Paraglaciecola psychrophila 170: one gene and its partner. The protein of the gene in region 2 interacts with the protein of the main gene of each other region in a pairwise test. Links are inferred from orthologs where the notes say so. Each region holds a gene or a part of one and is shown on either strand. Other genes may lie near its edges.

What was found.
Region 1: the proteins of ptsN (region 2) and trkA interact in binary tests that used the Escherichia coli proteins (3 or more experiments, as listed by UniProt). The link is inferred for Paraglaciecola psychrophila 170 from one-to-one orthologs.

Annotation. Positions count from the first base shown.
Region 1 is NC_020514.1:15,356-22,171, forward strand. What follows is about bases 3,803-6,628. They hold trkA (Trk system potassium transporter TrkA), read right to left. Parts: upstream 5,993-6,628; coding sequence 4,613-5,992; downstream 3,803-4,612. Other genes in these bases: C427_RS00070 (complement resistance protein TraT), read right to left, coding at 3,803-3,998; C427_RS00075 (hypothetical protein), read right to left, coding at 4,051-4,356; rsmB (16S rRNA (cytosine(967)-C(5))-methyltransferase RsmB), read right to left, coding at 6,018-6,628. Outside these bases: polA (DNA polymerase I), read right to left, coding at 1-989; C427_RS00065 (TrkH family potassium uptake protein), read left to right, coding at 1,714-3,165; more of C427_RS00070, read right to left, coding at 3,180-3,802; more of rsmB, read right to left, coding at 6,629-6,816. UniProt on the Escherichia coli protein: Part of the constitutive potassium transport systems TrkG and TrkH. May regulate the transport activity of TrkG and TrkH systems. Binds to NAD(+) and NADH.
Region 2 is NC_020514.1:4,893,852-4,900,599, forward strand. What follows is about bases 1,277-4,034. They hold ptsN (PTS IIA-like nitrogen regulatory protein PtsN), read left to right. Parts: upstream 1,277-2,312; coding sequence 2,313-2,756; downstream 2,757-4,034. Other genes in these bases: hpf (ribosome hibernation promoting factor), read left to right, coding at 1,991-2,278; rapZ (RNase adapter RapZ), read left to right, coding at 2,757-3,602; C427_RS21515 (HPr family phosphocarrier protein), read left to right, coding at 3,606-3,881. Outside these bases: lptB (LPS export ABC transporter ATP-binding protein), read left to right, coding at 1-293; C427_RS21520 (ExeM/NucH family extracellular endonuclease), read right to left, coding at 4,093-6,591. UniProt on the Escherichia coli protein: Seems to have a role in regulating nitrogen assimilation.

The DNA of each region.
Region 1 (6,816 bases), 4.9 Mb from region 2 along the record:
AACCAGGTATCGAAATCGGTTTGAGTTAATATAGTCTGATAATTATTAGTATCGACTTTTAGTTCGTTGTGTTTTTCTGGTAATTCATTTTGGATGGTTGATGTTTGTTTTATCTTTTGTTGAGTTTCTGTTAACAAACGCTTCAACTCGAATTGAGTGCTCAAGGTTATTAATTTTTCATAATCAATCTCAGAGGGTTTTATGTCTTGTACGTTTTCGGGTAAATCGACATCTAATTTTATTGTGGCTAATTCGTAAGACAAAGGCAGATGACTCAATGCATTACGTAAATGTTCGCCAACTTTTCCTTTTACACTGCTTGCCTTGGCCATAACTTGTTCAAGTGTGCCATGTTCAGCTAACCATTTAGCCGCTGTTTTAGGTCCGCATTTGTCAACACCTGGAATATTGTCAACTTTGTCACCCATTAAGGCTAGATAATCAATAATTTGGTCGGGTCTTACAGCAAACTTTTCCAGAACCCCTGCTTCGTCCATTTCGACATTAGTCATGGTATTGATTAATCGGACATGGGCCGTAACAAGCTGTGCCATATCTTTATCTCCGGTAGAAATAATTGTTTCCATTCCGAGATTAGAGGCTTGGTTAGCAAGTGTACCAATCACATCGTCTGCTTCGACTCCATCAATAACTAATAAAGGTAGTCCCATTGCCCCGATAATGTCATGCAAAGGCGCAATTTGTGTTCTTAGGTCGTCTGGCATCGGTGGACGATTGGCTTTGTATTCTGCATACATTTCATTGCGAAAGGTTTTACCTTTGGCATCAAACACAACTACTATATTACCGTCGGGATAATCTTTTTGAAGGCTCTTTATCATGTTTAACACACCAGTAATTGCACCAGTAGGCTGTCCGTAAGAGGTCGATAACGCTTGCAGATAAGGCACGTGGTAAGCTCTGAATAAATAAGATGAACCATCAACTAATACTAGTGGGTTAGAGGGAGATTTTGTTGCAGATGCCATAAGATGTGCCCATATATTTATTTTATAAGTTTGTGAATTTGAAAGAGTGTCATAAGTGGTAGCATTTATCACTAGTCCAGAACGAAATCTGTGGATAACTATGTAGATAATGTGATAGACAATTTATTTTTTGGTAGGTGCACATGTTAAGCAACAATAAAAAACATATAATAAACATGTGCTTATGAATAGTTTAAAATTTAAAAAATAAAAATTTTATGACAAGTGTTTTGTGGATAAGTTTTTATAGTTAGCTAATGTAACTATAAAAACAGGATAGAAGATACACGCAAGTTGGACACTAGAAAAGAACATTTTTAAATTATTTTAAGTTACATTTAAGGCTAGATATGGACAAAAAAATATAAGCCATGATTTGTCTATTCTGTAGGCCATTTTTATCTAGGAATAAGTAAGAAATTCATTTGAATTTATGTAAGTAAGCACTTGCAAACAAAATTATGCGCCTTTGTTTTTAACAAATCGGAATTGTTGTCAAATTTTGTCGAAATACTTTCGAAGGCCACGATCTTTCTGTTATCTTGTTAATAAATACGTGATCATAATTAAAAGTTAGCTTTTTTTGAATTAAACTTTTGGTTTGCAGCAAACAATAATCACAAGAAAAATAGTTAATTCAATGATTTACTTAACGTTAAACTTTTTCCCCCTAAACTTGCCGGTCGTGCTGAGTGGCGGTTCTATTTTGGTTCAAAACTAAAGCATGCAATATCGTAATATTATTCGGATTTTGGGGCTTCTTGTTGCTTTATTCAGTGTCACCATGATTCCTCCGGCAATTGTGTCCGTTATCTATGAAGATGGCAGTGGCCTACCATTTTTATTGGCATTTCTTTTATGTTTAATCACGGGGTTAGCTATTTGGTATCCCAATAGAAGTTATAAAAATGACTTAAGGGCCAAGGAAGGGTTCTTAATTGTGGTGTTATTCTGGACTGTTTTGGCTAGTTTTGGTGCATTACCATTTTTATTATTAGAACAGCCACAGATGTCTACTACAGATGCATTTTTTGAATCTTTTTCTGGTCTAACAACAACTGGCGCAACTGTTATTGAGGGAATCGACTATTTGCCTAAGGCCATTCAGTTTTATCGCCAGCAACTTCAATGGCTCGGTGGCATGGGTATCATTGTTCTTGCGGTGGCAATCTTACCTATATTAGGTGTGGGGGGAATGCAATTATATAGAGCAGAGACGCCTGGACCTGTAAAGGATTCTAAGATGACACCAAGGATAGCAGATACAGCCAAACATCTTTGGTACATATACTTATCTCTCACTATATTTTGTACCTTAGCGTTTTGGGTAGTGGGTATGAATTGGTTTGATGCAATTTGCCATGCATTTTCAACCATCGCTATAGGGGGATTTAGTAACTATGATGCAAGTTTAGGTCATTTTAATAGTGTGGGTGTGAATATAGTTTGTGTCATATTCCTATGGATTGCGGCGCTAAACTTTGCTCTGCATTACGCTGCTGCTAGTGGGCGTTCCTTAAAGGGATACTTTCGCGATCCAGAACTAAAAGTATTTTTTGTCATACAAGTTAGCTTAGTGTTGATTTGTTTTATTGTGCTAATGCAATTTAGTTGGTACTCAGATGCTGGGATTGCTTTCGACCAAGCCTTAATTCAATCTGTATCTGTGAGCACAACTGCGGGCTTCACCACTACAGACTTCTCGAATTGGCCGGTGTTTTTGCCTATCATGTTAATCTTCTCAAGTTTTATTGGTGGATGTGCAGGCTCAACAGGAGGTGGATTAAAAGTTATTCGAGTGTTCTTGTTATACTTACAAGGCAAAAGAGAGGTCGACCGTTTAATTCACCCTAAGGCGGTTTATTCGGTGAAGTTAGGAGAAAGGGCGCTGCCAGACAGAGTCGTTGAAGCTGTGTGGGGATTCTTTTCAGCTTATGCCATGATCTTTGTCATTATTATGGTGGGTCTTATCGCTACAGGTATGGACGACGTCACAGCTTTTAGTGCAACAGCTGCAACTCTTAATAATTTAGGACCAGGCTTAGGCGAAGTGGCTGCTACATATGCTGATGTGTCTGATAGCGGAAAGTGGTTGTTAATAATAGCAATGCTGTTCGGTAGATTAGAAGTGTTTTCATTGTTAGTACTTTTTTCCCCTACTTTTTGGCGAAGCTAAACATTTATTTTACGTCAAATATAGGGGCATAAATAGTAGCGTTGATGTGCTGTTTTTATACCTCTATATAGTAGGCTAAAAAACGACGCCATAGTGTAGGCTGTTTTACTAAACATAAGGGGTTGAGCTTCTTCGAGTTCTAAATTGGCTTTATTTGCAGTAGTGACAACTCGAGTACGATATTCCTTTTTGTTACTGATTTCTGACATAGTCTGTGTAGAAGCACCGTCATCTGAAATTTCAGCGTTAATTTTTGAGTCTTTACGCACAATGACCCCTTTAGCTGCTTTTTCTTTTATTTGGATGTCAGCCACTAATAAATAAGTTACATCTTTAACTAATGCATTAGCTGTTGTTGATACTAAGCCTCCAATAATGCCTCCTGCCGCTGCATTTCGATATCCACCATCCGTTGCGTAACTAAGAGCAGCACCAGCAGATACACCTTCAAAACCACTCTTTAAATAATTACTCGCGGCTGATGGCGATGCTTTTTCTAAATTACGAACAAATACACTCATACTATATTGTGCATCCGAAGGGCTATCGACTAGAGAATAACCATTTCCACTACTAGTGATTTGTTCTATAAGTGCTGTTCTAAAAGCATTACGATCGAACTCTTGTACAGCAGACCGCACTTCTAAATAAATTTTTCTTTTTTCTGGGGGCACAGGATCTACGAAAATAGAAGTACTGAATTTCGTTTGAACATCTAAGTCTTTTTTTGCAATTGACGTATGAAGCGCTGCACAGCCAGATAAAATAAGTGCGGTGACAGCAATCACAGAAATTTTGAGTTGCTTTATCCTTTGAGTCGTAATGTTTTCCATTTTTTATGAGTTGGTTTTTGTATTTCTTGCGATAACAATAAAATACCTAGTATCAGTAATAATACCGACCGTGATAACGGTGATAATAACGGCAGTTACGATATTGTGTCCAGCTATGGCGCAATAAGTTTCGACATGTATATCCTGGTCGCCAATAAGTCCCAGAGTACTCGGGAGGAGTAACCTTTTTGGCCATCATGTCTTTAACATAAGCATCAACTTCTTTTGGCTTCTCTGCTAAAAAAGGTTTAGACATGACTTCTTGATTGAGTTGATCTTGCATTAAAGCCAGCGCATCTTCTTCTGAATTTTCTTGATGTGCAAAAGAAAATGAAGATATGACAAGCGTGTAAAATATGCCAAAAGAGTATAAAAGAAACTTATTTGATGTGTATTTAGGATGGTGTTCAGTACGGCAAAAGAAAGTATATTTTTTTCATAAATTTCGTCCCTAAAATTTTAATCTTAAATATCTGCTATACATCAATGTAAATTAGCTTAATTAATGTAGTACAAAATAATAACCTTGGAAAGTTATTATTTTGTATAGGCCGCTTATTTTTTATACTAACCAATATCTTTTTATTCAGCTTGCGGGCGAGTAATACAAATTGTTAGCCAAAGAAGAATGCACTGGGTTGAAATAGTTTCTCTACGTGACTAACAAACTTCTTATCAACTAGAAAAAGAATAACGTGATCATTAGCTTCAATTTTTGTGTCACCGTGGGCAATGATGACTTCTTCACTACGGACTATTGCACCTATGGTGGTGCCTGGAGGAAGTTTTATTTCGCGGATTTCTCGTCCAACTACCTTGGAAGTGTTTCTATCTCCATGGGCGATAGCTTCAATGGCTTCTGCTGCACCTCTTCTTAAAGAGTAGACGTTTACAATATCCCCTCGTCTAATATGGGTTAAGAGTGCAGATATGGTGGCTTGTTGTGGAGAAAAAGCGATATCAATTTCTCCACCCTGTACTAAATCTACGTAGGCTCCGCGTTGGATCAGAACCATGGCTTTTTGAGCGCCAAGTCGCTTGGCTAACATGGCTGACATAATGTTGGCTTCGTCATCGTTGGTCACAGCGATAAAAGCGTCAACCTGCTCAACATTTTCTTCAGTCAATAACTCATGATCTGAGGCATCACCAGCAAACACAATGGTTTTATCTAAATGCGCAGAGAGATATTTAGCTCTCTCAGGGTTGAACTCAATTAATTTTACATTGTGATTGTGCTCTAGCATCTTGGCTAGACCGGCTCCTATTAACCCTCCCCCTGCAATCATGATCCGTTTGTAACTTGATTCTAGTTTTTGTAGCTCGCTCATGACCGCACGAATGTTTTTTGTAGCCGCTATAAAAAACACTTCGTCATCAGCTTCAATAATAGTTGTGCCAAGCGGGCGGATTGGTTTACCTCTGCGGTATATAGCAGCCACTCTCGTTTCAACATTAGGGATATGTTCTTTTAGAGTAGAAAGTGCATGACCTACCAATAAACCACCGTAATAAGCTTTAACCGCTACGAGGCTAGCTTTACCATCGGCAAATTCAACTACTTGTAATGCACCTGGATAATCTATCAGGCGTTTTATGGCCTTTGTCACTAATTGTTCTGGAGCAATAAGGTGATCGACTGGAACGTCTTGATGCTTAAAAAGTTGTTCTTGGTAAATAATGTACTGTTCTGAACGAACACGAGCAATTTTAGTCGGCGTTTTAAACAAACTATAAGCAACCTGACAAGCCATCATGTTGCTTTCATCACTGTTGGTTACCGCAATAAGCATGTCGGCATCCTCTGCTCCTGCTTTTTTGAGAACATCTGGATGTGAACCCATGCCGGCCACAACCTGTAAATCTAGCCTGTCTTGCAGGTGTCTTAAAGTATCTGGGTTTGAATCTATGACAGTGATTTCATTTTTTTCACCAACCAAATTTTCAGCCAAAGTGGCACCAACTTGGCCAGCACCAAGGATAATTATCTTCATTCGTGGTATTTAAGCCTTATTATTATTACTGTGATTTTAGCAGTCTGGCATAGTAGAAACCATCCATTTGTTGATCTCCCGGTAAAATCTGTTTGCCGGGGTTTTCCACCGAATCGTTGTAAAAAGTATCATCTAACAATGCATTAGTATTTCGAGATAAAAAGTCACGTATTTGTAAATAGTTTTCTTCGGGTAAAACAGAGCAAGTAACATAAAGCATCATTCCGCCGGGTTTAATGAGCGGCCAAATAGCATCTAATATTTTCTTCTGCAGGCTCACCAATACATCTATATCTTTGGCTTTTCGTAACCATTTAATATCAGGATGGCGGCGAACAATACCAGTAGCAGAACAAGGAGCGTCAAGTAACACCCGATCAAATAGTTGCCCATCCCACCAATTTTCAGGCGTGCTTGCGTCACCTACTATAATCTCAGCGTTGTGACCTAACCTGACCAAGTTCTCTTCTATTCTAATAGCGCGTTTTTTATCTATTTCTAAAGCCACTGTTTTTGCTAAGTTGGGTTGGAATTCAATTATATGACATGTTTTACCCCCCGGAGCCGCGCAACAATCTAGGATAGTTTCTGCTTGTTCTGGCTTAAGATAATGGGCTGCAAGTTGCGCAGCACCATCTTGTACAGCAAACCATCCTAAATCAAAACCGGGTAAGCTAGTGACGTCATAACCCTTTGATAATACCAAGGCTTCTGGATGTTCGGATGAAACTGTATATTCTATACATGCTTTTTCAAGTTCTTCAGAAAAATGTGCATGGGATATTTTGCGAGTGTTAACTCTAAGCCAGATTGGCGCCTTTACT
Region 2 (6,748 bases):
GAGTAGAGATTGCGCGGGCCTTAGCGGCTGATCCAGAGTTTATATTATTGGACGAACCTTTTGCCGGTGTTGACCCTATTTCAGTTAACGATATTAAAAAAATAATTCAGCAATTACGGGACAGAGGCCTCGGTGTATTAATTACTGATCACAACGTGCGTGAAACATTAGACGTATGTGAAAAGGCATACATAGTGAGCCATGGCGAGTTGATAGCATCTGGCACTTCGGAAGAAGTTTTAAGTGATCAACGTGTAAGAGATGTATACCTAGGTGAACAATTCAGGCTATAGTTAAGTTTAAGAGTCAATTAAGAAATTAGCATTTTAACAAAGCTGTCAAACAGGTAAAATTGATGAGTATTTAGTTCAGATATGATCGAAATAGTATAACTTCAACAACTCAGCTGTGATTTCTAAAATGAAGAGTTTAACTCGGCTGATAACAACAACAGATTAAACATAAGAAGTAAATGAAACCCTCTTTACAGTTAAGATTTAGCCAACAACTTACAATGACACCGCAGCTGCAACAAGCTATTAAGCTGTTGCAATTGTCTACCTTGGATTTGCAAGCTGAAATTCAAGAAGCCCTCGATTCTAATCCATTGTTAGAACTAGACGAGTCAAATGATAGTGGTAGTGGCGACAAAGCCCTCGAAACTAACCACAGTGCTGAAATAAAGATGGCGAAAACACACCTGCTGAAGTGAATGCAGATAATGTCGATAGCGCCGATGCCCTGCAAAATAATGATATACCAGAAGATTTACCCCTCGACAGTACTTGGGATGAATATCTCAGCGCTTCATCGGCCCCAGCATCCATGAGCAGCGCAGGCTCAGCAGGCGATGATGATCAAGTATTTCAAGGTGAAACCACAGACAATATTCAAGATCATTTGCTTTGGCAAATGCGTTTAACTCATTTTAGTGATACCGATATTGGTATCGCGATGGCCATTATTGACTCTATCGATGAAGCTGGATATTTGACTATCAGCACAGAAGAAGTGCTAGCCAGCATGGATGATGAAGAGATTGAACTAGACGAAGTGGCAGTCGTTCTAAAACGCATACAAATGTTTGACCCTGTTGGTTCAGGTGCACGCAGCGCCCAAGAATGTTTATTAATTCAATTACGTCAGTTTGCACCAGATACACCTTGGCTAGAAGAAGCCAAAATGTTGATTACTGATTATTGCGATCTTATTGGTAGTAAAGATTATCGTACTCTGATGCGTAAAACGCGCCTCAAAGAAGAAGAGTTACGAGAAGCAATGCGTTTGTTGCAAACTCTTAATCCTAGACCAGGCACAGCCATCGTCACAGGTGAGTCGGAATACGTAATCCCTGATGTATCAGTGGCTAAGAAGAACGGTAGGTGGACAGTAGAACTTAACCCCGACAGCTTACCTAAACTCAATGTGAATCAGCAATACGCCGCGATGAGCAAAAGTGTAAAGAGCTCTTCAGACAGCCAGTTTATCCGGTCACATTTACAAGAAGCCAAATGGTTTATTAAAAGTGTCGAAAGCCGCAACGAAACACTTCTTAAAGTGTCCAATTGCATAGTGCAACAACAAATGGGCTTTTTTGAACACGGCCCGGAAATGATGAGGCCTATGGTGTTGAACGATGTTGCTGAAATGGTAGATATGCACGAATCCACTATCTCCCGGGTCACAACGCAAAAATATATGCACACCCCAAGAGGTATTTTCGAACTGAAATACTTTTTCTCTAGCCATGTAGCCACTGATGTAGGCGGAGAATGTTCATCAACTGCTATAAGAGCGTTGATTAAAAAATTAGTGGCAGCAGAAAAACCGAGCAAACCTTTAAGTGATAGCAAGATTGCACAAGTGTTGGCCGACCAAGGCATTATGGTGGCGCGGCGAACAATAGCAAAATACCGGGAGTCACTCATGATCCCACCATCTAACCAACGTAAGAGCCTGCTTTAGGCGAATTGAAGAAGGAAGAGGCGATATGCAAATTAACCTTACCGGTCATCATGTAGATATTACAGATTCTTTGAGAGACTACGTCGATACAAAATTTACCAAACTAGAACGACATTTTGATCATATAAACAATGTGCATGTGATCTTAAACGTGGAAAAGCTGAATCAAAAAGCTGAAGCCACTTTACACCTCAGCGGAACAGAGGTGTTTGCTACATCTGAACATTCAGATATGTATGCAGCCATAGATGGTTTAATCGATAAACTTGATCGACAAGTGATTAAGCACAAAGAAAAAATTAAGCGCCATTGATGACGTCAACGACTAACCACAATTAGAATTCATAATGGAAATTAAAGATATTCTTCACCCTGACTGCACTTTGTGTGCAGTTCAGGGAACAAGTAAAAAACGAATACTTGAGCTCATCAGTCAAATAGCGAATCAATATTTAATCGATATCGATCAAGCTACTATTTTGTATAGTCTTACATGCAGAGAAAAAATGGGCAGTACTGGTATTGGTAATGGCATTGCGCTGCCACATGGTCGCTTGCAAGATCTTGAAAATGTATTGGCAATTGTAGTGACCAGTGAAAAACCAATTGATTATGACGCCGTAGATAATGCGCCAGTTGATATCTTCTTTGCTATTTTGGTACCTGAAAACAAAGCGTCAGAACATTTAGGCACTTTGTCTGCTATTGCCACTAAACTCAATAATAAAGAAACCTTGAGCCGTATGCGCAAAGCCACAACAGATCAAGAATTATTTGAGGCAATAAGCTAAATGAAACTTATTATAATTAGTGGCCGCTCAGGCTCAGGTAAATCTATAGTACTGCGCTCTCTAGAAGACCTTGGCTACTATTGCGTCGATAATATCCCAGTTAACCTTTTACCCACACTCACTCACACAGTTGTAGATGAATACGACCAAGTTGCCGTTAGCATCGATGTACGTAACTTACCCAAAGACCCGAATGAGCTAGTCGAAATTCTTAATTATCTGCCCTCCACGTGGAATATGACCATCCTTTATTTAGATGCCAGCGATGATGTATTGATTAGACGTTTTAGCGAAACCAGACGGCTACATCCTTTATCCAAACAAAATAAATCATTGTCTGATGCTATCCAAGCGGAAAGCCAACTACTGGCACCTATTGCCGAACGAGCTGATTTGTATATTGACACGGATCAACTATCAGTCCATCAGCTCGCTGAATTAGTCCGTGAACGTATTCTTGGTAAAAAAAGCTCTAGACTAGTCTTGGTATTTGAATCCTTTGGTTTTAAACATGGTATACCCAAAGATGCAGATTATGTATTTGATGGCCGCTTTTTACCTAATCCACATTGGGAGCCCGACCTCAAACACTTAACAGGGTTAGACGCGCCGGTGCAGATATTTTTGGGCTCACAACCCATAGTCACTAAATTTATCTGGCAAATTCAAAATTTAATTTCCACTTGGTTACCACATTTAGAACGCAATAATCGCAGTTATGTCACTGTAGCCATTGGTTGCACAGGCGGTCAACATAGATCAGTTTATGTTGCTGAAACCTTAGCAAAAACCTTTAGCAACTCGCACCCCGATGTACAAATTCGACATCGCGAACAGAATAAGTAACGTATGCCTCGCTTCGAAAAGACACTGATTATCGTCAACAAATTAGGACTTCACGCCAGAGCAGCAACACAACTTGTTCAGCTCACAAATAAATTTGATGCACAAATCACTCTACACCAAGGCAAAAAGAAAGCCTCAGCAAATAGTGTACTAGGCTTAATGATGCTCGAAAGTCACCAAGGTAAAGAAGTAAAAGTGGTAAGTGAAGGTAAAGATGCAGCGGCTGCTCTAGACGCCGTAGAAAAATTAATAGCCACAAGGTTTAATGAAGAGGAATAATGAGGTTATACATACTCACAAATATGAGGTAGGTTTGAATTGAAAATGTCTTCTATTGTTTACATGTATTCTTTTTTTTGAAAAAATAATATAATTTTCATCAAATGATGGCGAGTACGTAGTGCACCACTAGTAATATTTGAAATTAATTTAGATATAAAAAAAGGCGATTGACATTACTATCAATCGCCCTTTTCACAGTATATAACGATTACTTTTTGCGACGTATTCCTATCATAGCCAATAGTCCTAATAAGAAAATACTCAAGCTACCACCTGAAGAACGACTTTCAACAGGCACTTCCACTTCCGGCTCTTCTTCAACTGGCGCATCGAGCTGTAAGCTAACCAATACTGGGTCATGGTCAGAACTGCGATATGCATCAGCAGCATAGAAGCTAATGATTTGAGCGTCTGACTTAAACCTTGTGTTGTAGTCCAGTGCAATTGGCTCGTCAGCATTGATGTGCCATTCAGTAACATCAATCGTCTTGGCCAAAGCGCTTTCATTCGCAAGAGCATGATCTAAGTTACCCAATAAACCATTAAACGAGTAAGAATAAGCCTCTGCGCCACCAAAAGTATTAACTACATTGGTATAACCAGCTTCTTCTAGCAATGAAATTGGATCTTCTTTTGCGTAAGAATTTAAGTCACCAATAATTAATGCAGCTGCATCAGGAAATTCGCTAGCAATAAATGTCGTTAAAGCTTGTGCAGCTCGAGTACGGGTCACATTACAACTACCTTGACCAGTTGTTTCATCGTCATCACCGGCACCACAACTTGAGCCTTTAGACTTAAAGTGATTAACACTGATAACAATAGTTTCACCATTTTCAACTAAAGCGAATTGTTGGTTTAGCGACGGACGGTTTTTAGTATCGTCAAATAATGCATCACCATTATCGTCAGACGCCGAATTTGCACTTGTCAATATGGCTGCGTCACCCTCAAGTGTCACTACAGCTGGCTTATAAATAAACGCGACGGTTATTGCATCAGTACCTATAGGTGCTCCTGGATTAAGGATTGAATAGGTACCACCACCCATCTCTGCGTTAATACCAGCCACTAAATCAGCAATAGCAGAGTCGTCATCAAAACCATTGTTCTCGATTTCCATTAAACCAACTATATCTGCATCCATCGCAACAATTGCCGATATAATTTTGGCTTTTTGACGTCCAAACTCTTCAGCATCATCTGCACCACGACAGCTTGAATCAGCAGCTGGACCACAGATATTCGAACCATCATCAATGGTTTCAAAATAATTAAGCACATTTAAGCTTGCGACTCTCAAATTACCTAGGTCTAAATCTGGCGCATCTGTACGAGGATTCGTTCCTGCGAACGTTGGATCACCGACTGGAATAACTAGGTATTCGCCGAAGCTATAATCTACCACCGCGGTAAGTGTTGAAACCGTATCACCTAAACGTAAAGAATTGACTGCAGACAAACCACCAGAAGGGTAGGGAATAGAGTCAGGATTCTGACTGCTATCGCCATCATCTAAAATAATTTGGTCTAAGGCATTAGATGCTTCTAAAGCAATGGCTTCATCTGTGCCTGGGGCATGTATATTGGTTGGTGTGTATAATCTTTTAGAGGACAACGTTGCCTGGCCATATCTGGCAAGACCGAAGTTATTAGTGACTAATAACTCTTGAGCGCTGCTGACTAACATACCTTCTAGTGCTTCGACATCATCTAAAGAAGCAAATGGCATTACTAAATCAGCAATACTAGGAGTTTCTGTACCACAACCTTGCAATATCTCTGAAGCTTCAAGTTGTGTTTTATCATAAAACTCTGATACATCACCCAATACACGCACTACTTCGCCTTCAACTGGCAGTGTGTCATTGTAAAAAACAAAGATGCCTTCAGATGTTAACGCATTATCATCCATATCGGTTGTTTCTTCTTGTACGAAGAAGCCGGACAAATTAGGTGTAGCAGCGGTGACAACCCCTTCTATTACAAGTGTTTCGCCAACCAGTGGTGATGCACTGCCAGGGCCTTGAATGGCACTGATAAGTGTTGATATTTCGGCACAGGCACCAATTAATACAGGCTCTACCTCCGCTGCTACTTCGCCACCGCCACCAAAGGTACTGGTCTCAGTAGCAAAGGTCTTAATTGGAAATTTAGTCGCTGCAGAATCATTGGTTGCTTCGTCATCTAGCGCGTTAGCCCCGCTAAATGTCCAGTTGGCAATAACAAAAGCAGCGCCATCTGGGCCTGTATCAGAATTTCGGTAAGCCCAACCATCAAGGTATTCCCAAGCTTCGCCATTTCCATCAACATTAATATCACCAAATGTATCTATAACAGTATCATTACAAAAAAGCTCAACACCATCATCGCCATTAATTTCTAACGCGTTGCCACCTACATGAGTAGGGGCAAAACCCATGAAAGTGACAAAGTTTTCACTTTCAGAAGCAACATATAGGTAGCTTCCTGCTGTAGCTGCAGCGGCTTCAAAAGTGAATTCTTGTCCATCGGTTCCTCCGCCATTATTGGCTGAGCCTAATCCGCATACCGATAAGTCAGGAATATCGTTAACCACAAATATTTCAACGGCTTTTGGGGTTCCGCCCGTTAAAGTTGCATCCATGACCCCAGTAATAACCAAATCAGTGGCTTGTAATGACGATATGTATAGGGCAGCAACCAGCGCCGGGTATTTTAATTTCATGTTCTCTCCCGAGATATTAGCGATTTTAGTAATCTATTTTGAAGCGAGTATTTTCGCCTCTTCGATTTATATATTATTATGAAAATCGACTAAGTTACTTTACAACACTTGACCAGTTGGTCAATGATTAAGAAAAAAGTCATGTTTTTTTGAATGG